2 regions of the Amycolatopsis sp. NPDC006125 genome follow, and region 2 is predicted to be linked to the other one. Evidence: riboswitches for the same ligand, from Rfam matches in the RefSeq annotation. Region 2 holds a riboswitch; the other holds the start of a gene.
What was found. A riboswitch is a leader RNA that binds a small molecule or an ion and turns the genes downstream of it on or off. The one in region 2 is predicted to bind S-adenosylmethionine.
Positions count from the first base shown of each region.

Region 1: linked by a shared signal. The riboswitch ahead of thrC (threonine synthase) and the one ahead of ABZ193_RS28760 (aminotransferase class V-fold PLP-dependent enzyme) in region 2 are both predicted to bind S-adenosylmethionine.

Region 1 covers NZ_JBEXTZ010000063.1:21,701-36,162, forward strand. The annotation lists gene ABZ193_RS27885 (MFS transporter) at 1-688, opposite strand, end outside; gene ABZ193_RS27890 (RecQ family ATP-dependent DNA helicase) at 1,731-3,836, opposite strand; gene nadD (nicotinate-nucleotide adenylyltransferase) at 4,101-4,694, shown strand; gene rsfS (ribosome silencing factor) at 4,768-5,157, shown strand; gene ABZ193_RS27905 (histidine phosphatase family protein) at 5,154-5,765, shown strand; gene octT (diglucosylglycerate octanoyltransferase) at 5,767-6,501, shown strand; gene ABZ193_RS27915 (DegV family protein) at 6,512-7,375, shown strand; gene ABZ193_RS27920 (ComEA family DNA-binding protein) at 7,574-8,329, shown strand; gene ABZ193_RS27925 (ComEC/Rec2 family competence protein) at 8,326-10,677, shown strand; gene thrC (threonine synthase) at 10,727-11,992, opposite strand; SAM riboswitch class I at 12,006-12,138, opposite strand; gene holA (DNA polymerase III subunit delta) at 12,275-13,255, shown strand; gene rpsT (30S ribosomal protein S20) at 13,603-13,863, opposite strand; gene ABZ193_RS27945 (EamA family transporter) at 14,016-14,462, shown strand, end outside.
Region 2 covers NZ_JBEXTZ010000067.1:222-14,683, forward strand. The annotation lists gene ABZ193_RS28755 (potassium/proton antiporter) at 330-1,808, shown strand; SAM riboswitch class IV at 1,855-1,969, shown strand; gene ABZ193_RS28760 (aminotransferase class V-fold PLP-dependent enzyme) at 2,005-3,327, shown strand; gene lspA (signal peptidase II) at 3,541-4,116, shown strand; gene ABZ193_RS28770 (RluA family pseudouridine synthase) at 4,113-5,039, shown strand; gene ABZ193_RS28775 (RidA family protein) at 5,036-5,431, opposite strand; gene ABZ193_RS28780 (WYL domain-containing protein) at 5,529-6,503, shown strand; gene ABZ193_RS28785 (AsnC family protein) at 6,500-7,627, opposite strand; gene ABZ193_RS28790 (DUF885 domain-containing protein) at 7,737-9,392, shown strand; gene ABZ193_RS28795 (DUF885 domain-containing protein) at 9,389-11,020, shown strand; gene ABZ193_RS28800 (LLM class F420-dependent oxidoreductase) at 11,066-12,106, shown strand; gene ABZ193_RS28805 (nitroreductase family deazaflavin-dependent oxidoreductase) at 12,099-12,479, opposite strand; gene ABZ193_RS28810 (DNA-formamidopyrimidine glycosylase family protein) at 12,565-13,344, shown strand; gene ABZ193_RS28815 (hypothetical protein) at 13,375-13,548, shown strand; gene ABZ193_RS28820 (glycosyl hydrolase family 65 protein) at 14,183-14,462, opposite strand, start outside.

The DNA.
Region 1 (14,462 bases), on a different contig from region 2:
GGACGCGTTGCGCGCGGCCCTTGTTCTGCTCGAACTGCTCGGTCTCGGAGAGGCTGCGGCGCAGCCACAGCCCGACGATGCCGAGGACACCGCCGAGCAGGAACGGGATGCGCCAGCCGTAGGAGCTCATGGCGGCCTTGTCCATGGTGCGGGCGAGGACGAACCCGAGCACGGACGCGAGCAGCACCGCGGAGCCGGTGGAGATGTAGAAGAAGGACGAGTAGCGCCCACGCCACTTCGGCGGGGCGATCTCACCGAGGTAGGCGGAGGCGTTGGACACTTCGCCCCCGAGGGACAGCCCCTGCGCGATGCGCGCGAGGAGCAGCAGGATCGGTGCGAGCCAGCCGACCTGCTGGAAGGTGGGCAGGATCGCGATGACGATGGAGCCGCCCGCCATGAGCGTGATGGTGAGAATCATGGCCGGCTTGCGACCGCGCACGTCGGCGAACCGGCCGAGCAGCAGGCCGCCGAGGGGCCGGAAGAAGAAGGCGAGCGCGTAGGTGGCGAACGTGTTGATCTGGGCGAGCAGATCGTTGCCCGCGGGGAAGAACGCGGTGGCGAAGTAGATGCTGAACGTCGCGTAGATCGTCCAGTCGAACCACTCCAGCGCGTTGCCGACGCTGGCCGCGAACAACTTCCGGACGGGCAGCCGGTGCCGGACTTCTGTGCCCACCTTCGACTCGACCATGGCGCACCTCCACGTTCACCCGATGGGGTCGGACAATGCCACACCTCGGCCGCGACCGAAAGATTCTTTTCTGCCGGAAACGTGCTGACCTGTGCTTTTCTCCCCGGGGCGGGTCGAAGTGACACCCACGTGGCCGACGCACCCCACACCGCCGCGCCCCACGCGCGGCCCCCCGGCGGCCCCCGCCAGGCCGAGCCCCGCCGCTTGCCGTGCTGGCCGCTCGGCCCATGGCCGTCGCGCGAGTTGCGCCGTCTGCCCCGCAGGCTGCTTGGCCCGCGAGGCCCCGGGGGCGGGCTTTGCCGCTTGCCGTGCTGGCCGTTCGGCCCATGGCCGTCGCGCGCGAGTTGCGCCGTCTGCCCCGCAGGCTGCTTGGCCCGCGAGGCCTCGGGGCGGGCTTTGCCGCGTGCCGTGCAGGCGGTCCGGCCAGCGAGGCCCGGGCGAGCCCCGCCGCTTGCCCCGGACGCCGCTCGGCCCGCGAGGCCTGGCGGCGAGCTTGTCGCTTGGCCGGCAGGCCGTCCGGCTCGCAGGGCGACTGGGCCAACCGTGCGACGGGCGAGTCTTGCCGCTTGCCCTGTAGGGCCGTCCTGCCCGAAGTGCTGCCGAGCGAGCCGTACCGCCTCGCCAGCCGGGGGCGCCCGGTGGGCCGAGCCGCCAAGCGAGCCGTGCGCCCGGGCGAGCCGTCCCTCCGCACGGGCGGTGCCGCCGAGCCGGTGTGCCGCCGAGCGGTGTGCCGCCGGGCGAGCCGCACCGGGGCGAGCCGGGCACCCCGGCGAGCCGTGCCTCCGCACGGGCCGTGCCGCCGGGCCGGTCGTGCCGCCGGGCGAGGCATGTTGTCGGGGCAACTGGTCTGGCCAGCCAGCACCGGTGGCGTGCACCGTGCGGCCCCGGCCCGGCCAACGCAACCGCCTGTGAGGCTGCGGTTGGGCGATGCGCCGTGCTCAGCTCGCTGTCCGGTAGACGTTGGCGGTCAATCGGTTGCGAAGCCGCCCCGGTCCCGAAGGCTGGGCGCCGCGATCACGAATCCCCCGTCAATCCCCTCCCTTCAGTTCGTGCTCGCCAGCGCGAACGGCAGCACCGCAGGCGCCCCGCCCTGCCGTAGGAGCCGGGCGGCCAGCGTCATGCTCCAGCCGGTGTCCACGAGATCGTCCACAAGCAACACTGGGCCGTCCACCCCGGACAACTCCGCGGCCAGTGCACCCGGCACCGCAAGCGTTTGCCACAGGTCCGCGACCCGCTGCGCGCTGTTCGCCCGGCGTGGACGCCCGCCCCGGCTCTCCAGTGCGCCGAGGAAACGCAGTCGTCCGATCTGCGCCAGTCGGCTCGCCAGGTCGTGTACCAGGCGCGGCCGGGTCGCGGAGGGCATCGCCACCACGGCCACCGGCCTCTGCTCCCACCGCCAGGACGCCAGAACCTGAACGCAGGCCTGGAAAATGCGGTCCGGCACCTCGCCGTCGGCGGCCCGCTCGCCGACCAGCTCGCGCAACGGCCCGCCCCATCCGACGTCCGTCAGCCGTCCGAGTGTGCGTCCCGGCTCGGCCAGCTCGCCCTTCCCGATCCGCCCGGAGAGCGGCACGTCGAGCGACGCCATGCCCGTCGGCCACTGGCGACGCGGGCTCACCTCGACCCCGGGCCGCCGGAGTCGCTCGTCGGTCTGTTCGACCGCCTCCGCCGAAACGGTGACGTCCCGATGCTCGCCCGTGCAGTTGTCACACCGGCCGCACGGCTCGGCGTACGGGTCGTCGAGCTGACGGCGCAGGAACTCCATCCGGCACGAAGGGGTGGCCTGGTACTCCAGCATCGCCTGCTGTTCCGCCCGCCGCGCTTCGGCGACACGCTCGTACCGTTCGCGCTCGTAGTGCCAGTCCTGCCCCGTCGCCTCCCAGCCGCCCTTGACGCGCCGCACCGCGCCGTCCACGTCCAGCACCTTCAGCACCATCTCCAGCCGCGACCGGGACAGTTCGACCATCGGCTCGAGCGCCACCGTCGACAGTGGCCGGTCGGCGTAGGCGAGCGCGTTCAGCACCTGGTTGACGCGCTGCTCGTCCGGGAACGCGAGAGACGAGAAGTACCGCCAGATCTCGGCGTCCTCCGCGCCCGGCAGGAGGATCACCTCGGCCCGGCGCACGCCACGGCCGGCACGGCCGACCTGCTGGTAGTAGGCGATCGGCGAGGACGGCGCCCCGACGTGGACGACGAAACCGAGGTCGGGCTTGTCGAACCCCATGCCCAGCGCCGACGTCGCCACGAGTGCCTTGACCCGGTTGGCGAGCAGGTCGTCCTCGGCAGCCTCGCGATCGGCCGGCTCGGTCTTGCCCGTGTACGCCGTGACCGGAAACCCGCGCTCCCGCAACATCTCCGCGATGTCGTGCGCGGCGGCGACGGTGAGCGTGTAGATGATCCCGGACCCCGGCAGCTCGCCGAGCCGGTCCGCCAGCCACGCGAGCCGCGCCTGCGGGGTGGGCAGCTTCGCGACCGAGAGGTGCAGGCTCTCCCGGTCGAGCGGGCCGCGCAGCACCAGCGTGTCCCCGCCCTGGCCGAGCCCGAGCTGTTCGGCGACGTCGGTGACCACCCGGTCGTTGGCGGTGGCCGTGGTCGCCAGCACGGGCACGTCCTCAGGCAGCCCCGCGAGCAGCGTGCGCAGGCGGCGGTAGTCCGGCCGGAAGTCGTGACCCCAGTCGGAGATGCAGTGGGCCTCGTCGACGACCAGCAGGCCGGCCGTGGTGGTCAGCTTGGGCAGCACCGTGTCGCGGAAGTCGGGGTTGTTCAGCCGCTCCGGACTCACCAGCAGCACGTCGATCTCGCCGGCGGCGATGCGCGCCTGCACGTCGTCCCACTCCTGCTGGTTGGCCGAGTTCATCGTCGCCGCGTGGATGCCTGCCCGCCCGGCCGCCGCGATCTGGTTGCGCATCAACGCCAGCAGCGGCGAGATGATGACCGTCGGACCCGCTCCTCGCTCGCGTAGCAGCGCGGTGGCCAGGAAGTACACGGCCGACTTGCCCCAGCCGGTGCGCTGCACGACGAGGGCGCGCCGGTGGTGGGCGACCAGTGCCTCGATGGCTGTCCACTGGTCGTCGCGCAGGGTCGCGCCCTCTCCGGCCAGTGCCCGGAGCAGCGTTTCGGCGCGTTCGCGCAGGAGGTGAAGGTCCACGGGTCAACGTCTACCCGAAGGCTGCGACGAAACCGAGCCGAGTACCGCACGAGTGGACCAGTCGTCGAGTAATGTGACGCAAGACACAGCGAATGTCCGCATCAGGACACCCGAACGGCCGAGTCTCCTAGCTGTCGGGGTTCACTTGCGGGTTCGCCGGCGCCTCCGGAGGTTCCCCTCGAACCCCCGGCGGAGCGAAGTGCGCGGGTGCTGTTACCGGGGAGCGGGGCAGTACCCGCGCACTCGCGCTTCTACGATCCGTTCATGTCACCACGCCGAATCGGGGTCATGGGCGGCACGTTCGACCCCGTCCACCACGGCCACCTCGTCGCGGCCAGTGAGGTGCAGTCCCGGTTCGACCTCGACGAAGTGATCTTCGTGCCGACCGGCCAGCCGTGGCAGAAGTCCGGCAGGCAGGTCACCAGGGCCGAGGACCGCTACCTCATGACCGTCATCGCCACCGCCTCCAACCCGGTCTTCTCGGTGAGCCGGGTGGACATCGACCGCGGCGGCGAGACCTACACCGTCGACACCCTGCGTGACCTCAAGGCCGAGTACCCCGAGGACGAGCTCTTCTTCATCACCGGCGCCGACGCGCTGGAACAGATCCTGACCTGGCACAACGCCGACGAGCTGTTCACCCTCGCGCACTTCATCGGCGTCACCAGGCCCGGGTACAAGCTCAACGACCACCACCTGCCCAGCGGCAAGGTGAGCCTGGTCGAGGTGACCGCGATGGCCATCTCCTCGACCGGCTGCCGCGAACGCGTCGAGCACGGCGAACCGATCTGGTACCTGGTGCCCGACGGCGTCGTCCGGTACATCGACAAGCGCGGGCTGTACCGCAAGCCTGCCTGACACGCCGCCGGGGCCGTGGACGGCGGCAGGTACCCTCGGTGGACCGACGGTCTCAGGATGAGGGAGCACAGGAGTGGCAGCGACGTCCCAGGCACGTGACATCGCGACCGTGGCGGCGCACGCCGCCGCGGACAAGAAGGCCACCGACGTGGTGGTGCTGGACGTCTCCGAGCAGCTCGTCATCACCGACGTGTTCGTCATCGCCTCGGCGCCCAACGAGCGCCAGGTGGGGGCCATCGTGGACAACGTCGAGGAGAAGCTGCGGGAGGCCGGGCACAAGCCGGTCCGCCGCGAGGGTGCGCGCGAGGGCCGCTGGGTCCTGCTCGACTTCGTCGACGTCGTGGTGCACGTCCAGCACGACGAGGAGCGCTCGTTCTACGGCATCGAGCGGCTGTGGAAGGACTGCCCCCGCATCGAGGTCGACGGGCTCGCCGAGGCCGTCGACGCCGGGGACGCCTCGTGAGTTTCCGGCGCCTCGTGCTGTGGCGTCACGGGGAGACCGACTACAACGCCGCCGGCCGCATGCAGGGCCACCTGGACTCGGCGCTCACCGAGGTGGGCTGGAACCAGGCCCGCTTCGCCGCGCCCGCGCTCGCCCGCTTCGAGCCCGACCTGGTCATCTCGTCCGACCTGCACCGGGCGATGGACACCGCGACCGTGCTCACCGAGGCGATCGGGGTGCCGCTGCGCATCGACAAGCGCCTGCGGGAGACCCACCTCGGCGAGTGGCAGGGGCTGACCGGCGCCGAGGTCGACGAGGGCTGGCCCGGCGACCGCGCCATTTGGCGCGTGGACGCCACCTGGGCGCCCCCGGGTGGCGAGTCCCGCGTCGAGGTCGCCGAGCGCGCCTCCGAGGTCGTCAGCGACCTGCTGGCCGGCGACGACCCGGGTGAGACCGTGCTGCTGGCCGCGCACGGCGGCCTGATCACGGCCCTCACCGGCAAGTTGCTGGACCTGCCGGTCGAGGCGTGGCCGCAGCTCGGCGGGATCGGCAACTGCCACTGGGTCGAGCTGGGCCTGCGCGACGGCCGCTGGCGGCTGCACGCCTACAACGCCGGAATGCTCGGCTGAGATGCCGAGGCTGCTGGTCTTCGGGGACTCGCTGAGTTTCCAGGGCCCGGAGAGCCCCTGCGCGGCCGACGAGCCGCGACTGTGGCCGAACATCGCCGCCGCGACTCTCGGCGGCAGCGCGGAGCTCGTGGCGTCCGCGGGCTGGACGGCGCGCGACGCGTGGTGGGCCATGATCGGCGACCCCCGGGTGTGGGCCGATTTGAAGCACGCCGACGTCGTGGTGCTGGCCGTGGGGAGCATGGACACGCTGCCGTCGCCGTTGCCGACCTACCTGCGCGGCGGCCTGCGGTACCTGCGGCCGTCCGGGCTCCGCCGCGCCGTCCGCAAGGCGTACCTGGCCGCCCAGCCGCGGCTGGCGGTCGCGATGCGCGGCCGCCCGCGGGTCCTGCCCGCGAAGCTGACCGTGCACTACCTCGACCGGGCGGTCTACGCGCTGCGCATCCTGCGGCCGGAGCTGCCGATCGTGGCCGTCCTGCCGAGCGTCCACCGCGCGTCGTCCTACGGCAACGTGCACACCGGCCGGGAGGAGACGGCGGCCGCCATCGCCGCCTGGTCGCGGCGGGTGGACGTGCCGTTGCTGAACCTGGCCGAGGTCGTGGGGGAGCACGTCCTGAGCGGTCGCGGCAACCCGGACGGCATGCACTGGGGCTGGGAGGGGCACGCGCTCGTGGGCAAGGCGATGGCCGCGCTGATCGGTCCGCTCCTGGCCCCCGGCGAATCGCCTGCCGGCACGTAGGCTGACCGTCGTGCCGGTTGCCGTCATCACGGATTCCACCGCCCATCTGCCCGAGGGCTTCGCCGAGCGCCACGCCCTGCGCGTCGTCCCGCTGCACGTCCTGATCGACGGGGTCGCCGCGCTCGACGGTGTCGAGGTGGGGGCGGCGGCGCTCGCCGAGGCGCTGGGCCAGCGCCGGATCGTGACCACCTCGCGCCCGACGCCCGGTGAGTTCGCCGCGGCCTTCCGCGAAGCGCTGGAGGCGGGCGCGGACTCGGTCGTGTCGATCCACCTGTCCAGCGAGATCTCCGGGACCTGGGAGTCCGCGGTGCTGGCCGCGCAGGAGGTCGGGCCGGACCTGGTGCGGGTCGTCGACTCGCGGGGAACCGCCATGGCGCTGGGGTTCGCGGCGCTGCACGCGGCTCGCGCGGCGTCGGCCGGCGCGTCGGCGGCCGAGGTGGAAGCGGCCGCGACGGCGGCGGTGCACTGCTCGGAGACCCTGTTCGTGGTCGAGACCTTGGAGTACCTGCGGCGGGGCGGCCGCATCGGCGCGGCGGCGGCGCTGCTGGGCACCGCGCTGGCCATGAAACCGGTGCTGCACCTGGACGACGGCCGGATCCAGCCGCTGGAGAAGGTGCGCACGATGAACCGCGCCACCGCGCGCCTGGTCGAGCTCGCGGAGGAGGCCGCGCGGGGGGAGCCGGTCGAGGTCGCCGTGCACCACCTCGCTTCGCCGCAGCGGGCGGTGGAACTGGCGAACCGCATCGAGGAGCGGTTGACCGTCGTCGAGGGTTGCGTGGTGTCGGAACTGGGTGCGGTGATCGGCGCGCACACCGGGCCGGGCGTCGTCGGCGTTGTCGTGCAACGGAATCCAGGCGGTCCTGGAAGCCGCTGAGCTTCCCGGGGACTCAGGAACCCTTTTCGCGCAAGCGCTTTGGGTCTGGCGTCCAAACCCTTCCACGTTGCCATACGCCACCGACAGAAAACCCTGGCTCGGCGGCAGAACGCGCCACTTGTCCACAGACCCCCACTTGTCCACAGCCTTCCCGATTCCCACTTCTCCATCCTCTCCGCGCCCCCTAGCGTCGAATGCGTGTTCGAACGATCAGCCCCGGAATCGCCGGGCATTCCCGTCAACCGCCGGCTCGAGCAGCTCGCCGGTCAGGCCCTCGCGGCCGACCGCGACACCGGGCCGCCGGGTGCCGTCGGGCGGCTGGTCGAGCGCTGGGTGCCCGAGTCGCTCACCGGCAGCCCTCAGCGGCGGCGCCTGACCACGGTGCTGCTGGCCCTGGTCGGCGTCCTGGTGCTCGTCGGAACGTCGATCGCGCTCCTCGGTGGTAGTCCGCCCGTCGAACGCGCGCCGGTGCTGCCCGCGGCGCCGGACCGGCCCGCGCCGGTCAGCGCATCGGCCAGCCGGGTCGCCGACAGTTCGCTGGTGATCAGCGTGGTCGGCAAGGTCCGGAACCCCGGGCTCGTCACGGTCCCCGGCGGTGCGCGGGTGGCGGACGCCCTCCGCGCGGCAGGCGGCGCGATCGAGGGTACCGACGTCACGGCGCTGAACCTCGCGCGCAAGTTGTCCGACGGCGAGCAGATCTACGTCGGCATCCCGCCGCCTGCCGGCGTGCAGCAGCCGGCCGAGAGCGGCGGCGCCCCCGCGCTCGTCGACCTGAACACGGCCAGCGCCGAGCAACTCGACGCCCTGCCGGGGATCGGCGAGGTCACCGCCCAGCGCATCATCGACTGGCGCACGAAACACGGGTCGTTCAGGTCGATCGACCAGCTGCGTGAGGTCGAGGGCATCGGCGAGACACGACTGTCCCGGCTGCGAGAGCAGGTGACGGTCTCGTGATCACGGAACCCGTTGTCCGGCACGACTTTCGCCTGGTGCCGGCCGCGTTGTCGCTGTGGCTCGGAGCGCTGCTCGGACTGTTGTGGACGTGGTGGCTGGCTCTGGCGTGCGGCGCCGCGGCGGTGCTGGTGTCCCTGGGGCTGCTGATCAAGCTGCGCCCGGCCCGGTCGCGCTGGTGGGCGGGCGCGGCGGCGCTGCTCGTGGCCGGTCTCCTGCTCGCCGGTCCGCTCGGCCTCCGGTTGAACCGGGCGGAGCGCGACCCGCTTCACGGCCTCGCGCAGCGGGGCACGGAGGTGACCCTGCGGGTGCTGGTGACGGAACGTCCGAAACCCGTGCGGTCGGCCGGGTATGCAGATCAGCAGGCCGGGCCGAGGTCAGTGGTGATCGTGGCCGACGTCCTGCACGCGGAACGTCACGCTGAGCCGGTGGTCTCGACCGGACGGGTCGCGCTGCTCGCGCCGTTCGCGACGTGGAGCGAGATCATTCCGGGTCAGGAGGTCACCGCGAGCGGCGAGCTGGCCCCGCCGCGGGACGCTGACCTGACCGTGGCCGCGGTTCACGTTCGCGGGCCGCCCGTGGAAGCTACGGAGGCGCCCTGGTGGCAGCGCGCCGCGGAATCGATGCGTGAGGCGCTCCGCAACGCGTGCGCGGTCCTGCCCGAGGAGCAGGCCGGGCTGGTGCCGGGGCTCGTCGTGGGCGACACGAGCGGGCTGTCCGAACGGCTCGACCGCGAGTTCACCGACGCTGGCCTCACGCACCTGATGGCGGTCAGCGGGTCCAACGTCGCGATCGTGTGCGGCGCTGTGCTGCTGCTGTTACGGCTGTTGCGGTCAGGACCACGGTTGTCCGCGGCGCTGTCCGGGGCGGCACTGGCCGGGTTCGTGGTCCTGGCGGGCGGGGAGCCGAGCGTCCTGCGGGCGGGAGTCATGGGCGCGATTGCCCTGCTGGCGTTGGCGCTGGGGCGGGAACGCTCAGTCGTCCCCGCACTGGCAGCCGCGACCTGCGTCCTCGTGGCGTGGGACCCGGCGATGGCCGTCAGCTTCGGCTTCGCGCTGTCGGTGATCGCGACGGCCGGGCTGGTGCTCCTGGCGCCGCGGTGGGCGGAGAGCCTTCAGCGGCGCGGCGTTCCGCCGGGCTTCGCCGAAGGGCTGGCGGTTCCGGCGGCGGCGTTCGTCGTGACAGCGCCTGTCGTGGCCGGCATGGCCGGGCAGCTCAGCCTGGTCAGCGTGGCGGCGAACGTGCTGGCCGCGCCCGTGGTCGCGCCGGCGACCGTGTTCGGGGTGCTCGCGACGGTCGTCGCGACCGCGTGGCCTGCCGGAGGTGAGTTGGTCGTCCGGCTGGCCGGGCCTGAGGCGGGCTGGTTGATTCTCGTGGCGCGGCGGGCGTCGGAGGTGCCCGGTGCGGTGCTGGCGTGGCCCAGCGGCTGGTGGGGCGGGTTTCTCGCGCTGGTGGTCGCCATCGCCGTGGTTCTGGCACTGCGCCGTCGGCGCTTGCGGGTGCTGCTGGCGCTCGTGCTGGCCGGGGTGCTGCTGCTCGTCGTCCCGGGCAAGGTGATCGCACCCGGCTGGCCGCCACCGGGATGGGCGGTGGTCGCCTGTGACGTCGGTCAGGGCGACAGCCTCGTGCTGGCCACCGGTGAGCCCGGACGGGCGGTGGTGGTGGACGCCGGGCCCGAGCCGGGGCCGGCCGACCGGTGTCTGGACCGGCTGGGCATCGAGCGGGTGCCGCTGGTGGTGCTGAGCCACCTGCACGCCGACCACGTCGGCAGACTCGACTCGGTGTTCGAGGGACGCTCGGTGGGCGCGATCGCGGTCGGGCCCGGGCGGCAGCCCGGCTGGGCGTGGCGGCAGGCCGGTCAGATCGCGGCCCGCCACCGGGTCCCGCTGCTCGAACTGGACCTCGGCCGGCGGCTCGAGTGGCCGGCGCTGAGCCTCGAAGTGCTGGGACCCAGATACGTGTCCGAAGGGGAGGACGACGACGGCACACAGATCAACAACAGCTCGGTGGTGCTACGAGCCCGCACACCGGCCGGCAGCGTGCTGCTGACCGGCGACGTCGAACTCGCCGCACAAGCCGACCTGCTGGCCGCCGGAACGGATCTGCACGCCGAGATCCTGAAGGTGCCGCACCACGGCAGCAGGTTCTCGCTGCCCCAGTTCCTGGCCGCGGTGTCCGCGCGGCTGGCGCTGGTGAGCGTCGGTTCGGGCAACCGTTACGGCCACCCGAACCGGACGACGCTCGACACCCTGACCGCGGACGGTGCGCTCATCGCCCGCACGGACACCGACGGCGACACCGCGGTGATCCCCGACCAGACCGGACCGGCGGTCGTTCGCCGGGGAAAGTGAGGTGGAACCTTGATCAGAGGCGCCGGGCCTGGCAGAGACCCGGGACCCGTCAGAGGCCCAGGGCCTTGTGCACGGCCGCCGCCGACGGCGGGACCGTCGCCTTCGGGCCGACCTCGTTCTCGATGGCGTCCAGGGTTTTCAGGCCGTCACCGGTGATGAGCAGGACGGTCTCGGCGTCCGGGTCGATCTTGCCCGCCTCGATGAGCTTCTTCGCCGTCGCGACGGTGACACCACCGGCGGTCTCGGTGAAGATCCCCTCGGTGCGGGCGAGCAGGCGGATGCCCTCGACGACCTCTTCGTCGGTCACGTCCTCGATCGCGCCGCCCGTGCGGCGAACCGTGTCGAGCACGTAGGGGCCGTCGGCCGGGTTGCCGATTGCGAGCGAGCGGGCGATGGTGTCCGGCTTGACCGGCTGCACCACGTCGTGGCCGTTGCGGAACGCCGCGGACACCGGCGAGCAGCCGGCGGCCTGCGCGCCGAACACCTTGTACGGGGTGTCGTCGACCAGGCCGAGCTTGGCGAACTCGCGGAAGCCCTTGTCCACCTTGGTCAGCTGGGAGCCCGAGGCGATCGGCACGACGATCTGCTCGGGGATCCGCCAGCCGAGCTGCTCGGCGACCTCGTAGGCGAGCGTCTTCGAGCCCTCGGAGTAGTAGGGGCGGACGTTGACGTTCACGAACGCCCAGTTCTCGTGCTCGGCGGCCAGCTCGGTGGCGAGGCGGTTGACGTCGTCGTAGTTGCCGTCGACAGCGATCAGGTTGCCGTCGTAGACCGCGGTGGTCAGCACCTTGGCGCGCTCGAGCGAGGAGGGGATCAGCACCACGGACTGCCAGCCGGCGCGGGCCGCGGCCGCGGCGACGGCGTTAGCCAGGTTGCCGGTGGAGGGGCAGGCCAGGGTGTCGAACCCGAACTCGCGAGCCGCGGCCAGCGCGACGGCGACGACGCGGTCCTTGAACGAGTGGGTGGGGTTGCCGGTGTCGTCCTTGACCCACAGGCTCTTCACACCGAGAGCCTTGGCGAGCCGGTCGGCCTTCACCAGCCTGGTACAGCCGGGCTCGGTGTTCGGGATCTCCTCGACGTTCGAGGGCACCGGCAGCAGCCGCTTGTAGCGCCAGATGTTGCGCGGCCCCGCCTCGATGTCCTCGCGGCGGACACGACCGAAGTCGTAGGCGACCTCCAGCGGCGAAAAGTCCTCGGCGGAGACGAACTCCGGGGCGAGCGGCTGGCGGTGGCCCTCTTCCTTGGAGACCAGTTCCACGGCCGGACCGAGGTCGACGGTGCGACGGGTGGTGGTCGAATCGAGGGCTGCAGTCATCGCGAGGTTCCTTTCCTCATCTGCCCCGCTGACGCGGGCCGGAATTGGCACCGTGATCGTCAGCTACCTCGCGGAATCGAGATGACAGGCTGACGCCGGTTGCCGGGGCTTCGTCGGGCCGTTCCCTCTGCCCCTCTGGATGAGCGGTATTCGGTTGTGGTGGCTGTCGCGCTCGCGCGATGCCTGGTTGACAACATACGGCACCACGCTCGGAGCACGCCATGCCCCTGCGGGTTTCATCACGCTCCGGAGCTGTCGGTGGTCCGTGGGAGGATCTGAACCGTGACCGCGCCGGCAACCACCTCCGCCCCCCTGCAGCTCGTGCTCGGCGAAGAGGAGCTGCTCGTCGAGCGCGCCGTCCGCGCCGCCCTGGAACAGGCACGCAGGGAGGACGCGACGGCCGAGCTGACGAAGGTCCGGGTGTCCGATCTCACGCCGCCCGGCCTGGCCGAGCTGGTCAGCCCGTCGCTGTTCAGCGAGGGACGGGTCATCGTGCTGGAAGGCGCGCAGGACATCGGCCAGGAGCTGGCCGACGCGGTGCTCGCCTACGCGAAGATGCCTGCCGACGGTGTCGTCCTGGTCGTCGTGCACACCGGCGGCGGCCGCAGCAAGGCGGCCAAGTCGCTGCCCGCGGCGCTGCGCAAGGCCGGCGCCCAGGTCACCGAATGCCCGAAGATCACCCGGCCGGCCGATCGGGAGTCGTTCGTCCGCAACGAGGTGCGGCAGGCCGGCGGCAAGATCGACCCGGCCGGGGTGGCCGCGTTGATCGATGCCGTCGGATCCGACCTGCGAGAGCTGGCCGCGGCGGCGTCACAGCTGGTGGCGGACTCGGGCGGCCGGGTCGACGAGGAAGCCGTACGCCGCTACCACCGGGGCCGCGCGGACGTGACGGGCTTCGCGGTCGCGGAAAAGGCCGTCGCGGGCGAGCGCGGAGCGGCGCTCGAAGCGATGCGGTGGGCGCTCCAGATCGGCGTGGCGCACGTCCTGATCGCCGACGCCCTCGCGGACGCCGTCCGCACCATCGCCCGCGTGTCGGCGGCCGGCCGCGGCAACCCGAACCAGATGGCCGGTGAGCTGGGCATGCCGCCGTGGAAGATCCGCAAGGCGCAGGGGCAGTCCCGCGGGTGGACGCAGGCCGGACTGGCCGACGCGATGGCCGTGGTGGCGCGGGTGAACGCCGAGGTCAAGGGTCAGGCCGCGGACCCGGCCTACGCGCTCGAACGGGCCGTCCTGGAACTCGCCGCCGCCCGCGACAAGCGCTGAGTTCAGCGCCGCGGTCGGGCCGCGGCCGTTCGGCTCCTGGAAGCGGGGCGCGGTGGGGTGGGGAAGGTTTCGGCGTTCGGGACGAGCGCTGAGTTCGGTGCGCGAGTCGGACTGCGGTTGCTTGGTGTGGGGTGGGGCGGGCTCATCATCGCTCGGAACGAGCGTGAGTTCGCTGACCGGCGGGTCCGGGTGAGGGGCTGGCGCCTGCTGCGCCAATGGCTGTGCGGCCGCCGGAGCCGAGCGTGTAGGGAGTTGCGGGTTCAAGTCCCGTCACTCGCGAACCCGGCACCCCTGGACGGCAGAAGGGCGGGCACCCTGCTGGATGCCCGCCCCTCGGAAGATCAAGCTCAGAGCTGGTTGACGCGCTTGGCCATCGCCGACTTCTTGTTGGCGGCCTGGTTCGCGTGGATGACGCCCTTGCTGGCGGCCTTGTCCAGGGCGCGAGCGGCAGCCTGCTGCAGCTCGACGGCCTTGGCCTTGTCGCCCGCCTCGGCGGCCTCGCGGAACTTGCGGATCGCGGTCTTCACCGAGGACTTGACCGACTGGTTGCGCTGGCGCGCCTTCTCGTTGGTCTTGATGCGCTTGATCTGGGACTTGATGTTGGCCATGAAGGCGCTCCTTCGATCTGTCGGTGGCTTCGCTGCCGCGCTGTACCGGCCCCGGCGTGCGGGTTTCCTCCCTGGCGGAATGCCGCACGGCAACGACCGACAAGGTTAGCAGGGCGCTACGGTGGCACTCGCACTGGCTGGGGAGGCTGCAGGTGAACGGCACGGCGCTCGGGCTCGTCCTCGTCGCCGCCGTCGTGCACGCCGGGTGGAACCTCGCCGCCAAGCGGGTCGACGACGGGGCCCGGTTCGTCTTCCTCTACTACACCGTCTCGGCGGTGGTCTGCGCACCGGTCGCGGTCGTGGCGCTGGTGATCGAGGGGCAGCATCCACAGTGGACCTGGCTGCCCGCGGCGCTGCTGACCGCGATGTTCCACATCGCCTACGGCATCGTGCTGCAGCGCGGCTACCGCGTCGGCGACCTGTCCGTCGTCTACCCGCTGGCGCGGGGGAGCGGGCCACTGCTGTCGGTGCTCGCGGCGGTCGTCCTGCTCGGCGAGCGGCCCGGGTGGCTCGGGCTCGCCGGCGCCCTGCTCGTCGTGACCGGGGTGCTGGTGATCGGGCTCGGCTCGCGCTCGGCGGCGGACGCCCGCGCCCGCCGG
Region 2 (14,462 bases):
GGAGTCGCCCGCTGGCCACCCTGGGGTCGCTGACGTTGGTAGTGGCGGCCGAACCGGGTGGCGGTGGCCGAGGCGGCGGGGGAGCCGCTGGCGCTTCTGGGTGCGGAGCTGCCTGCTGATCGCCCTGGGGTCGCCTGACACCCGTGCGGGGGCTGCACTGGCCACTCGTCGTCATCGTGCGCGCACCTGCCGTCGAACGCACCCGTCGGCGATCTTGTTGCCGGGCAAGGGAAAAGCGGCCGTGACATGCCGGAAGACCCCACCGGGGCGCGGTCCGGCTCCTCGGTTCCTTATCCTGAAGCCTGACAATCCGGGCAGGGGAGGTGCGGGTGGGCGAGCTGCCGGTCGTGCTGGGGCTGGGCTCGGCCGTCCTGCTCGCCGCCGTGCTCGCGGTCCGCTTCTCCACCCGCCTCGGCCTGCCGTCGCTGCTGCTCTACCTCGCGATCGGCGTGCTGCTCGGCGAAGCCGGGTTCGGCATCCAGTTCTCCGACCCGTTCCTCACCCAGGCGCTGGGCCTGGCCGCCCTCGTCATGATCCTCACCGAGGGCGGCCTGACCACCCGCTGGTCGGCGGTGAAACCCGCGCTGGGCCAGGGAGTGGCACTGTCCACAGTGGCGGTCGGGCTGAGCATCGCGATCACCGGCCCCGCCTTGCACTGGCTGCTCGGCCTGGACTGGCGGATGGCGCTGCTGTGGGGCGCGGTGCTGGCCTCCACCGACTCGGCCGCGGTGTTCTCCGTGCTGCGCGGCGTCGGCGTGCCCCGGCGGATCGTGGGGGCGCTGGAACTGGAGTCCGGCATCAACGACGCGCCCGCCTACATCGCGGTCGTCGTGCTGGCCGAGGGGACCCGGATCGACTGGTCGCTGCCGCTGCTGGTGGTCTACGAACTCGGCGCGGGCCTGGTGCTCGGGCTGCTGCTCGGGCTGGCCGGGGCGTGGGCGCTGCGCCGCGCCGCGCTGCCGGCCACCGGGCTCTATCCACTCGCGACGGTCGCGGTGTGCGTGGTGGCCTACTCGTCCGGGCAGCTGCTGCACGCCTCCGGCCTGCTCGCCACCTACGTCGCGGCGGTCGTGCTGGGCAATTCGCGGCTGCCGCACCGCTCGGACACGCTGTCCTTCGCCGAGGGGCTCGGCTGGCTCGCCCAGATCGGGTTGTTCGTGCTGCTGGGCCTGTTCGCCTCGCCCGAACGGCTGCTGGAGTCGATCGTGCCGGGCCTGATCGCGGCCGCGGTGGTGCTGGTGTTCGCGCGGCCGGTGTCGGTGCTGGTGTCACAGCTGCCGTTCAAGGTGCCGCTGCGCGAGCAGGTGTTCCTGTCCTGGGCGGGGTTGCGCGGCGCGGTGCCGATCGTGCTCGCGATGATCCCGCTCTCCCAGGAGATGCCCGGCGCGCAACGGCTCGTGGACGCGGTGTTCGTGCTGGTGATCGTGCTCACCCTGGTGCAGGGCCTCACGCTCGGCCCGCTCGCGCGGGTGCTGCGGCTGAAGGCGGACACCGAGCCGAAGGAGATCGAGGTCGACGCCGCGCCGCTGGACGAGCTGCAGGCCGAGCTGCTCCAGGTCAAGATCCAGCACGGCTCGCGCCTGCACGGCGTGTACCTGTCGGAGCTGCGGCTGCCCGCCGGGGCGTCGCTGAGCCTGATCGTCCGAGACGGCCGCAGCTTCACCCCGCAGCGCACGGACCGGCTGCAGCGCGGCGACCAGATCCTGATCGTCAGCACCGAGTCCGCGCGGGAGGCGGCGGAGCGGCGCATCCGCGCGGTGGACCGGGCCGGGCCGCTGGCGCGCTGGAAGGGCGAGTCCGGCAACTGAGACCCGCTGGCGCGCGGCGGGGGCGATCGGCTACTGTGTCCGCGTAGGTCATGAGTGCCAGCGCCAAGCCCCGGCTCGCTGGCCGGCAACCCTCCTTCCGCGGTGGGGTGCCCCGGGTGAGGACCTGGCTCGTCGCGAGGTGCGGCGGGCAAGCGCGGACCCCCTTGCGGGTCCCCGGACCCGAGGAGCCTTTCCGATGACTCTCGCTCTCGAACGCGTCACCACCCCCGCCGTCACCGCCGCCGCGGCCGTCCCGCTGGTCACCGGCGGGGAGCTGGACTACGCCAACCTCGACCACGCGGCCAGCGCCCCGTGCCTGGAGGCCGTCCGCCGCGCGGTGGACGAGTTCCTCCCGCACTACGCGAGCGTGCACCGCGGCGCCGGGTTCGCCTCGCAGGTGTCCACAAAGGTCTATGAGCGCACCCGCGACGTGCTGCGCCGGTTCGTCGGCGCCCGGCACTCGGACGCGGTCGTGTTCACCCGCAACACCACCGACGCGCTGAACCTGCTGGCCCGCAGCCTGCCGCGGCACACCTCGGTGGTGCTGTTCGACACCGAGCACCACGCCGCGCTCCTGCCCTGGCGCGGCCCGAACGTGCGCCGGATCCCGCTGCCGAACACGCGGCTGGCCGCGGTGTCCGCTGTGGACAGTGCGCTGGCGGAGTGCCCGGAGGGGCCGCGGCTGGTGGTCGTGACCGGCGCGTCGAACGTGACCGGCGAGCTGCTGCCGGTGGCCGAGATCGCGGCGGTGGCCCGGCGGCACGGCGCGCGCATCGCGCTGGACGGCGCCCAGCTCGCGCCGCACCGGCCGATCTCGGTGCGGGAGCTGGACGTGGACTACGTGGTGCTGTCCGGGCACAAGCTGTACGCGCCGTTCGGCGCGGGCGCGCTGATCGGGCGCGGCGACTGGCTGCGCGCGGCGGACCCGTACCTGGCCGGAGGCGGGGCGACGAAGTCCGTGCGCCGCGACGGCGACGGCCTCGCGGTGGCGTGGCAAAGCGGGGTGGAGCGGCACGAGGCCGGTTCGCCCAACACCGTGGGCGTGTACGCGCTGGGCGTGGCGTGCGAGCAGCTGGCGGCGTCGTGGGACGCGGTGGCCGCGCACGAGCGGGAGCTGCTGGAGCGGCTGACGCGCGGCCTCGCCGCGGTGCCGGGGCTGGCGGAGCTGCGCCTGTTCGACGGCGCGGCGGAGCGGGTCGGCACGGTGAGCTTCGTGCTCGACGGGTTCGAGCCGGGCTGGGTGGCGGCGGTCCTGTCGGCCGAGTACGGGATCGGCGTCCGCGACGGCGCGTTCTGCGCGCACATCGCGGTGCGGCGACTGGTGGAGCGCAGCGGCGGGGAGGGGCAGCAGGCGCTGCGGGTGAGCCTCGGGCTGGGCACCACGACCGAGCACGTCGACCGGCTGGTGACCGCGCTTCGGCAGATCGTCGCGCGGGGCGCGCGGTGGACGTACGGCGTGGTCGACGGCCGGTGGGCGCCGTGCCCGGACCCGCGGCCGCTGCCGGACTTCCTGCGCTGAGCCGGCGCCGCGGCTGTTCCCCGGGTTCGGATGGTGACCCGTCTGCTGGGTGCGGTGGCTCGGCGCCCGGTTCGCCGGCCTGCGCCGGGCACCGTGTGCGGAACGGCGCCACGGCCGGGTTTCCCGTTGAGGGGGCACGTGCGCCCGGCAGCGCGCTGACCGGCTTTCCCGGCCTGCGCCGGGGCCGTCGCGGCAGCCGTGGACAATGGCGGGGTGAGCAGTGACCCCCAGCCCTCCCCGGAACCGGACACCGTGCCGGACGAGCAGCCGGCCACCCCGCCCAAGCGGCGCGCCCTGCTGCTGGCCGTGATCGCGATCGTGGTGTTCGCGGCGGACGTCGTGACCAAGTCGGTCGTCGTGGTGACCCTGGAGGGGCACGAGCCGGTCCGGGTCCTCGGCGGGCTCGTCTACCTGCAGCTGATCCGCAACCCCTTCGCGGCCTTCGGCATGGGCGTCACCGGCATGACCTGGGTGTTCGCGATCGTCGCGTTCGGGGTGGTGATCGCGCTCATCTGGTTCGCCAAGCGGCTGCGGTCGCCTGGCTGGGCGATCGGCCTCGGGCTCATCCTCGCCGGCGCGCTCGGCAACCTGGTCGACCGCGTCTTCCGCGCGCCCGGCGTGCTGCGCGGCCACGTCGTCGACTTCGTGTCGCTGTTCGCGCCCAACGGGGACGTGTGGCCGGTCTTCAACGTGGCCGACTCGGCGATCTGCGTCGGCGGCGTGCTGATCGTGCTGCTGTCCCTGCTCGGCCGCGAGTACGACGGCACCGTGAAGAGGGCCAAGCGTTGAGCGCCCGGATGCTGCCCGTCCCGGACGGGCTCGACGGCATGCGCGTCGACGCCGGGCTGGCGAAGCTGCTCGGCCTGTCCCGCACCGTCGTCGCGGAGCTGGCCGAGTCCGGCGACGTCCTGCTCGACGGCCGCCCGGCGGGCAAGTCCGACCGGCTCTCCGCCGGGGTGCTGCTCGAGGTGACCCTGCCCGACCCGGACAACCCGGTCGAGGTGGTCGCCGAACCGGTCGACGGCCTGCGCATCCTCCACGACGACGACGACATCGTGGTCGTGTCCAAGCCGGTGGGCGTCGCCGTGCACCCGAGCCCGGGCTGGACCGGGCCCACGGTCGTCGGCGGGCTCGCCGCGGCCGGGCTGCGCATCTCGACCTCCGGCGCCGCGGAGCGCCAGGGCGTCGTGCACCGCCTCGACGCCGGCACCACGGGCGTGATGGTGGTGGCGAAGAGCGAGCACGCGTACACCGTTCTGAAGCGCGCGTTCAAGGAACGCACCGTCGACAAGGGCTACCACGCCGTCGTGCAGGGCCACCCGGACCCGACCCGCGGCACGATCGACGCCCCGATCGACCGGCACCCGCGGCACGACTACAAGTTCGCCGTGGTCGCGGGCGGCCGGCCGTCGGTGACGCACTACGAGGTCATCGAGGCCTTCCGCGCGGCGTCACTGGTGGACGTCAAGCTGGAAACCGGGCGCACCCACCAGATCCGCGTGCACTTCTCGGCACTGCGGCACCCGTGCGCGGGCGACCTCACCTACGGCGCGGACCCGGTGCTCGCCCGCAAGCTCGGCCTGACCCGGCAGTGGCTGCACGCCCGCACCCTCGGGTTCGCCCACCCCGCGGACGGCCGGTGGGTCCAGTTCGAGTCGCCCTACCCCGACGACCTCGCGCACGCGCTGGAAGTGCTGCGCGCGGAGAACTAGGCGACCGCGGTCCCTTCGAGTTCGACCATCAGCTCGGGGATCGCCAGCCGCGTCACGCCGAGCATCGTCGTGGGAGGGGCGACGCCGGCCGCGCCCAGCCGCGCCGCCAGCACGCCGTAGTGCGGGAACAGCTGATCGACGTCGGTGGTGTAGACGTTGAGCCGCACGAGGTTCGCCAGCGACATCCCCGCCTCGGCGAGCACGGCCTCCAGGTTGTCCAGGCTCAGCGCCAGCTGCTTCGCCATGTCCCCGGCGTGCTGGGGTTTGCCGTCGCCGTTCATCGCGGTCTGCCCGGCGCAGAACAGGGTCCGGGTGTGCCCGGCGACCAGTTCACCCTGGTGGTACCCCAGCTCCGCCGACCACGTCCACGGGTCGACCGCGGTGCGTTCCACTCCCACATCAGCTCCCTTCGGATCAGTGCTGTGACGGTTCGAAGCCTCGCAGCGAATCACGACATCCTGTGTCGCGTATTTCGCTAGAGTTCGCGGAATGCGCGCCGACCGCCTGGTCTCGCTGGTGCTGTTGCTGCGCCGGCACGGCCGGTTGTCCGCGACCGCGCTGGCCCGCGAGCTGGAGGTGTCCACCCGCACCGTGCTGCGGGACGTCGAGGCGCTGTCCGCCGCCGGTGTCCCGGTCTATGCCGAACGCGGACGGCACGGCGGTTTCGCGTTGCTGCCCGGGTTCCGGGCCGAACTGACCGGGCTGAACCACGACGAGGCACTCGCCCTGCTGATCGCCGGGTCGCGGCGCGGCGCGCAGGCGTTCGGCCTCGGCTCGGCGCTCGCTTCGGCCATGCTCAAGGTGGTCGACGCGCTCCCGGAAGGCCATCGCGAGATCGCGGCCGGCGCGGCGGAGCGGTTGCTGATCGACCCGGAGACCGACCTGCTCGCCCGCCGCGTGGCCGAGGAGGAGGTGCCCGGCGCCGTCGTGGCCGAGGTCCGCCGGGCGGTGCTGGCCGGCCACAAGCTGCGGATTCACTACGTGGCGGTGGACCAGAGCCCGAAGTGGCGCACGGTGGACCCGATCGGCCTGGTCACCGTGCGCGGCCAGGGCTACCTGCTGGCCACCCGGTCCGGCGCCGACCGCACCTACCGGCTGTCCCGCATCCGGGCGGCGGAGGCACTCGACGAACCCGCGCAGCGCCCGGACCGGGCCGATCTGGACCGGGCGTGGCGGGAACGCAGCGCGCGGTTCCGCGCCGGCGGCGACCAGGTGACCGTGATGGCCCGGGTGGACGCGGCGCGGCGGGAGGAGCTGGTGCGGACCGCGGTGGCCGTCCACGCCGAAGTGGCCGACCCGGACGGGCTGCTGCGGCTGGAGGTCGTCTTCCAGGACGCGCGGCATGCCGAGTGGGCGTTGTGGCAGCTCGGCACGGACGCGGAAGCGCTGGCCCCACAGTGGTTGCGTGCCGCGCTGGGTGATCGGGCCGCGGCGATCGCCGCCCGCTACCGCTCTCTGACCTAGTCCTCCAGGGACCAGGTCAGGGAGCGCTCGTCGGGCTCGGGGCGGGGGCTCCACCGCACCGCCACCACGCGGGTGCTCTCGGGCAGCACGTACACCGTGTGGCCGCCCGCCGTCTCGCCGGGCTGGACCCCGATCTTGTGCGGCGGCCGCGAGGTCAGCGACACCGGCGCCTTCGCGACCGGCTTGCCGTCGGCGGTGAGCAGTTCCAAGTAGTTGTCCGGCAGCGACACGAACGGGATCGGGCCCTTGTTGGTGACCTCGGTGTGCACCACAACCGCCCGCTCGCCTGGTTCCAGCCGGTACCCGGCCGCGCCGAACAGGTAGTCCGCCGGGTCCTGCACCTCGAGCAGCTGCACGGTGAGCTGCTCGCCTTCGAGGCCCTGCCCGGCCAGGCTGTCGCCGATCTTCCCGGTGCGCGGGCCGGCCGGCGGCGCGGGCCGCTGGTCGCCCCGCGCCCACGATGCCGTCTGCGGCGGGCCCCACGTGCTGATCACCGGGTCCAGCGGCGCCGGATACGGCCCGGACGCCACCCCCGCGACCTGGTGCGGCCCCGACACGGCACCCTGCTGGACCTGGTACGGCCCGGACGGCACGCCGCGGCCGGGGGAGGGCTCGGCCGGCGGGTAGCCCGGACCGGGCCGGGCGGGCGGCGGGTACCCGGGCGGCGCGGCCTGCGGCGGCTGCGCGGGCGGCGGGTAACCGGGCACGGCGCCGGACGGCGCGAATCCCGGCGTCGCACCGGATGGCGCGAACGGCACTGGGCCGGACTGTACTGGGCCGGACGGCACTGCGCCGGACGGCACTGGGCCCGACTGCACTGGGCCGGACGGCGCGAACGGCACCGCGCCGGACTGCGGGTGCGCGGCCGGTGCCTGGTAGGGCCCCGGGTTCGGCGTCTGCGGCTGCGCGGGCGGGAACGCCCCGGCGAGCGCCGCGCGGAGGCCCTGCGGGTCGCTCTCCACGCCGACCAGCAGCGGCAGCCCGCTGCCGGACAGGGCGACCAGCCGGTAGGCCACCTCGCGCGGGTCCATGCCGACGCGCGCCGCGAGCTCGTGCACGGCCACCTTGCCCAGTTCGGCCAGTGCGGCGAGCAGGCGGGCATCGGCGGGATCGGTCACGGCCACGTCCGGAAACGCTACCCGCTGGCCTTCCCGGCCCGGTCGTTCACCCCGGCGCGCCGCCCGGAGGTTCTAGGCTGGCGGCACGCTGACCCGACGAAGCTGGGATGGATGGATGACCGAGGTCGTGAAGCTCGCCGACGAGTTCGTGGACGCCCTGTTCGACGCGGAGCCGTTGTGGCCCGCGGTGCTGGGGCTGGAGTCCGACCGGGACGGGCTCGGCGACCTCGGCGAGGAGGCCGAGGCCGCCTACCGCGACCGGCTCGACGGGTTCGTCCGGCGCGCCGAGGAGATCGACCCGGCTGGGCTCAGCGCCGAGGACCGGGTGACCCGCGACGTGCTGCTCAGCCAGGCCCGCGCCAACCTGGACCGGCTGGACACTCACCTGGTCGAGTTCACGATCAGCGACATCTTCGTCGCCCCCGCGGTGGGCCTGCTGACGATCCTGCCGATGGTCGGCGTGCCCGACGACGAGCAGGGCCGCCGCCACCTGGGCCGGCTCGCGGCGATCCCGCGGTACCTGGAGCAGGCCGCGGACCGGCACCGGGCGGGCGTCGCGGCGGGGCGGGTGCCGGTCGAGCACCTGGTGCGCGCCGCGATCGCGCACTTGGACCGCTACCTGGCCGCGCCGGACGCCGACCCGCTGCTGCGCCAGCCAGCGCCGAGCGAGGAGTTCGCCGCCGAGCGCGAGCGGGTGCTGGCCGAGGTGGTGCGGCCCGCGTTCGCCGCCTACCGCGACGCGCTGGCCACGGACATCGCGCCGCACGGCCGCTCGCCGGAGAAGCCCGGTGTGTGCTGGCTGCCTGACGGCGAGCGCATCTACGCCTCGCTGGCGCGCACGCACACCACCACCGACCGCACGCCGGACGAGCTGCACGAGACGGGCCTGCGCATCATCGGCGAGCTGGCCGCCGAATACCGCGAGATCGGCGCGCGCGTGTTCGGCACCGACGACCTGGCCGAGATCTTCCGGCGGCTGCGCACCGATCCGGAGCTGCGCTGGGGCAGCGCCGAGGAACTGCTCGACACCGCCCGGTCGGCGATCAGCCGCGCGGAGGAGGCCGCGCCGCGCTGGTTCGGCCGAATCCCGCCGCACAAGTGGGTCGTGGAGCCGGTGCCCGCGGCCGAGGCGCCCGGTGGCCCGGCGGCGTTCTACCTGCAGCCGTCGGTCGACGGGTCGCGGCCGGGCATCTACTTCGCCAACACCCACGAGGTGACCGAGCGGTTCCGGCACGCCGCCGAGGTGACCGCGTTCCACGAGGCCATCCCCGGCCACCACTTCCAGCTGTCCACCGCGCTGACGCTCACCGAGCTGCCGCTGCTGCGCCGGATCGGCGACTTCAACGCCTACGCCGAGGGCTGGGGCCTCTACAGCGAGCGGCTCGCCGCCGAGATGGGCCTCTACTCCGACGGCGTCGCGCTGCTCGGGATGCTCACCATGGACTCGATGCGCGCCGGCCGCCTGGTCGTCGACACCGGCCTGCACGCCAAGGGCTGGAGCCGTCAGCAGGCCGTGGACTACCTGCGGGAGCACACCCCGATGCCGCAGGTCGAAATCGAGTCCGAAGTGGACCGTTACATCGCGTACCCCGGCCAGGCGCTGGCGTACATGGTGGGACGCCTGGAGATCCAGCGCGTGCGGGCGCGGGCCGAGCAGGCGCTGGGGGAGCGGTTCGACATCCGCGCCTTCCACGACCTGGTCCTCGGCGGCGGCGCGCTGCCGCTGTCGGTGCTGGAGGCGGTCGTCGACGAGTGGATCGCGCGGGCATGAGCGAGGTGAACGCCCTCGCCGAGGAGCTCACCGGCCTGCTGTTCGAGGCCGACCCGCTGCGCCCGTCGGTGCTCGGCCTGCCCGGCGCCCACGACCGGCTGCCCGACCTCACCGCGAGCGCCGAGAAGCGGCAGCGGGCGGCCTACCTGGACGTCGCGGCCCGCGCGGAAGCGGCCTCGCCCGCGACCGCGGAGGAGGCGGTGACCCGCGACGTCGTGGTCCAGCAGGCCAGGGCCGCCGTCGACCTCCTCGACGCGCGGCTGCCCGAGTTCGCGGTCAGCGACGCCTTCACCGCCCCGCTCCAGCTGCTGCTGATGACCCTGCCGATGGTCGAGCTGACCGACGAGACCCGGGCGCGGGGTTTCCTGGCCCGGCTCGCCGCGTTCCCGTCCTTCGTGGACCAGGTGGTGGAACGGCAGGCGGCCGGCCCGGTGCCGCCGGACTTCCTGGTGGACTCCGCGATCGGCTACTTCGACCGGATGCTGGCCGTGCCGGAGCTGACCTCGCTCCGGCTCGATGTCGGTTCGGCGACGCTGGCGGCCGAGCGCGACGCGCTGCTGTCCGGGTTCGTCCGGCCCGCGCTGGCCCGCTACCGCGAGTTCCTCCGCGAAGACCTGCGGCCGCGGGCCCGGCCCGCCGAGGAGGCCGGGCTGTGCTGGCAGCCGGGCGGCCTCCTGCGTTACGCCGGGCTGATCCGCGCGCACACCACCACGGAGCGCACCGCGCAGGAGCTGCACGACATCGGGCTGGCGCTGATCGCCGACCTCGCCGGGGAGTTCCGCACCCTGGGCCGCCGCGTGTTCGGCACCGGCGACCTGGCCGGGATCTTCGAGCGCCTGCGCACCGATCCGGCGCTGCGGTGGGGCAGCGGCGAGGAGCTGCTGGCCGCCGCGCGCGCCGCCATCACGCGGGCGGAAGCCGAGGCGCCCCGGTGGTTCCGGACGATCCCGTCCGCGCGCTGCGAGGTGCGCCCGGTGCCGGAGAGCGATGCGGACGCGGGCACCATCGCCTACTACGTCGAACCGGCGCTCGACGGCTCCCGGCCGGGGATCTACTACGCCAACACCTTCCACGCCGGGGAGCGGTTCCGTCACGTCAGCGAGGCGGTCGCCTACCACGAGGCGATCCCGGGGCACCACTTCCAGCTGTCCCTGGCGCTCGAGCTGGACCTGCCGCTGCTGCGCCGCGTCGCCGACGTCAACGCCTACACCGAGGGCTGGGGGCTCTACGCCGAGCGGCTGGCCGAGGAGATGGGGCTCTACACCGGGGACGTGGCGCGGTTCGGGATGCTGACCCAGGACGCCATGCGTGCCGCGCGGCTGGTGGTGGACACCGGCCTGCACGCGCTGGGCTGGTCGCGTCAGCAGGCGGTGGACTACCTGCGGGAGAACACGCCGATGGCCCCGGTGGAGATCGAGGAGGAGGTCGACCGCTACGCGGGCTGCCCCGGCCAGGCGCTGTCCTACATGACGGGACGGCTGGAGATCGAGCGGATCCGGGCCGGCGCGGAGCGGGCGCTGGGGGACCGGTTCGACATCCGGGATTTCCACGACGTGGTGCTCGGGCACGGCATCCTCCCGCTGCCGGTCCTCGACCGGGTGGTTTCGAACTGGATTACCAGCCGGTAATGTGCTCGGCAATCAGGTAAGCGATCGCTTAGAAGGGTTGGATCGATGCGGATCGGCACCCAGATCTCGTACTCCGGCGGGTTCGCCGAGAGCGTCCGGGACGTCGTCGAGCTGGAGAAGGCCGGGCTCGACGTCGTCACCATCCCCGAGGCCTACTCGTTCGACGCGGTCAGCCAGCTCGGCTACGTCGCGGCGAAGACCGAGCGCGTCCAGCTCGCGTCCGGCATCCTGCAGATCTACACGCGGACCCCGACGCTGACCGCGATGACGGCGGCCGGCCTGGACTTCGTCTCCGACGGGCGGTTCATCCTCGGCATCGGCGCGTCCGGGCCGCAGGTCGTGGAGGGCTTCCACGGGGTGCGCTACGACGCCCCGCTGGGCCGGACCCGCGAGATCGTGGAGATCTGCCGCCAGGTGTGGCGCCGCGAGCGCGTGGTCCACGACGGCAAGCACTACAAGATCCCGCTGCCCGCCGACCAGGGCACCGGCCTGGGCAAGCCGCTGAAGATCATCAACCACCCGGTGCGCGAGCGGATCCCGGTGCAGATCGCGGCGATCGGCCCGAAGAACGTGGCGCTGACCGCGGAGATCGCCGAGGGCTGGCAGCCGATCTTCTTCCACCCGGAGCGGGCTTCCGAGGTGTGGGGCGAGGCGCTGGCCGAGGGCAGGGCCAAGCGCGACCCGTCGCTCGGCGACCTCGACGTGGCCGTCGGGGTGCCGGTGGCGATCGGCGAGGACGTCGGCCACATGCTCGACTGGGTGCGTCCCGTGGTCGCGCTCTACGTCGGCGGCATGGGCGCCCGCGGCAAGAACTTCTACAACGAGCTCGCCTGCAGGTACGGCTACGAGGCCGAGGCCAAGCTGATCCAGGACCTCTACCTCGACGGCAAGAAGGAGGAGGCCGCCGCGGCGGTGCCTGTCGAGCTGCTGCGGGCGATCTCGCTGGTCGGGCCGAAGGGGCTGGTCAAGGAGCGCCTGGCCGCCCTGCGCGAGGCCGGGGTCACCACCCTGCAGGTGACGTTCCTGGAACCCGACCCCGCGCGCCGCGTCGGCGTGGTGAGCGAGCTGCGGGAACTGCTCAGCTGACCCGGTCGAGGAACAGGAAGTCGGTCACGCCGATGACCGACAGGACCTGGCGGACGCCCGCCGGCATGCTGGTCCGCTTCTCGTCGTGCACGAGCCGGGGCCGGGTCGTTTCGACGACCCGGCCCCGCGTCTCGATCCCGCACCCGCCCGCGGCCAGGACGTTCCGGACCCAGTCGGCCTGCGGCCCGTAGGTCAGGGCGACGACGAAGCCGTCCCCGGCGCGGAAGACGTTCACCGGCGTCCGGTAGGTCTTCCCGGACTTGCGGCCGCGGTGGACGATCGTCCCGAAGCCGGGCAGCCCCTTCGTCAGCGGTCCGAGCACGCGGTTGGTCGCCACGCGGTTGAACCGGGCGACCCTCTTCGACAGCACCATGCGATCAGCATGCCCGCTCGCCCGCCGGAAATCAACAAGTGATGAATTGAGGTTTGGGCGCCGGCGCGGGGTGGCAAGCTGTGGTGTGCCCGAGCTGCCGGACGTCGAAGGTTTCCGCCGCACCCTGGCCGCCCACGGGGTCGGCAAGCGGATCACCGGCGTGACCACGCTGGACGCGGGCGTGCTGCGCGGGGTGAGCGCGCGCAGGCTGCGGGAGACGTTGCGGCACCAGCGCTTCGGCGAGCCCCGGCGGCGGGGGAAGTGGCTGATCGTGCCGGTGGACGGCCGTCCCGCCACGATGGTGCTGCACTTCGGCATGACCGGGTCGCTGGAGTGGTCCGAACTGGACGACCGCAACCGGCACGACCGGGTGATCTTCGCCTTCGACGACGGGGAGCTGCGCTACCGCGACATGCGGAAGCTGCAGGGCCTGCGCCTGCTCGCGGACGACGCGGAGCTGGACCGGCTGCTCGCGGACACCGGCCCGGACGCGCTGGACGTGCCGAAGGAGCGGTTCCGCGTCCTCCTCGGCCGCCGTCGCGGGCTCAAACAGCTGCTGACCGACCAGGCGGTGCTCGCCGGGCTCGGGAACCTGCTGGCCGACGAGATCCTGTGGCGGGCCCGGCTGGCTCCGCAGGTGCGCGCCGCGGACCTCGATGGCACGGCGGCCGACCGGTTGCACCGGGAGATGCGCGAGGTGCTGCGGGCGGCGGTGAAGGCCGGGCGGGTGCCGCCGCGCACGACGTGGCTCACCGGGCGGCGGGACGAGCCGTCGGGGACTTGCCCGCGATGCGGGACCGTGTTGGAGCACGGCCGGGTCGGCGGGCGCGGCACCGTGTGGTGCCCGCGGTGCCAGGCCGGTTGACAGTTCGCGGAAAAGGGGTAAGCCGGTGCCATGAACGACAAGGACGACGAGAAGAAGCCGGTCAGCCCCGAACCGCCCCTGTCGCCGGACTTCCCCGACGTCCGGCACCCCGACCTGGACATGGGACCCACCGAGGACGTCGAGAAGCCGCCGAACACCGAAGAGGTCAAGCCGGACGAGGGGATCCCGGAACCGCCCGACTGACCCCGCGGGGTGAGGCGGCGTGCAGGCGCGGCGCCGCGTGCCCGCAGTGCACAAGCCGGACAAGCTGCACCGCGCGGATTGACGCTGCGGCTTAGTGCAGGGCGCGGACTGACAACGGCCCGGCGCACCGCGGGGTGGTGCCGGACTGGCGCCGGGGGCTGCGCGCCCCATCACCTGGCCCGAGGGCAGTCCCGCCCCAGGGTTCCACACCGGGGGCGGGACTGCCGGTGGCCGGCCGCGGTGCGCCGTCTCGGTGGCGACGGTGTGGCTGGGCCTGAATCTCAGCAGGAAGCGGCCCTATCCCAGCTCACCCTGCGGGAAGCGGCGGTGTTCGCCGCGGGGCGCCCCGGCGGCGCGCCCCGGAGACAGTCCAGCGCTCTGGTCCGCTGAGCGGGATGCGGCGATGGTCCGGCCCTATCCCGGCTCACCCTGCGGGAAGCGGCGGTGTTCGCCGCGGGGCGCTCCGGCCGGCGGCCCGCCGCCCTGGAGACGGTCCAGCCGCTCTGGTCCGCTCAGCGGGGTGCGGCGATGGTCCGGCCCTATCCTGGCTCACCCTGCGGGAAGCGGCGGTGTTCGCCGCGGGGCGCCCCGGTCGGCGGCCCGCCCCGGAGACGGTCCAGCCGCTCTGGTCCGCTCAGCGGGATGCGGCGATGTTGCGCCGCACCTGGGCCGGGTCCCTGCGGGCCGGCTCGCGGCCCGCGGGCTGGTGCGGCGCCGGGCCGGGGTCGATCGGCGGGATCGGCTTCGTCGTGGCGGCCTCGGTGACCGACATCGGCTCCCCGTGGTGCCGGATCTCCACCGGCTTCCCGGACAGCAGCCGGTACGTCGCGTCGTCGCGGTGGATTTCCACCAGGAAGCGGCTCTCCCGGAAGCACATGCGGAACTGGATCCGCTCCAGCGCGGGCGGCAGCCGC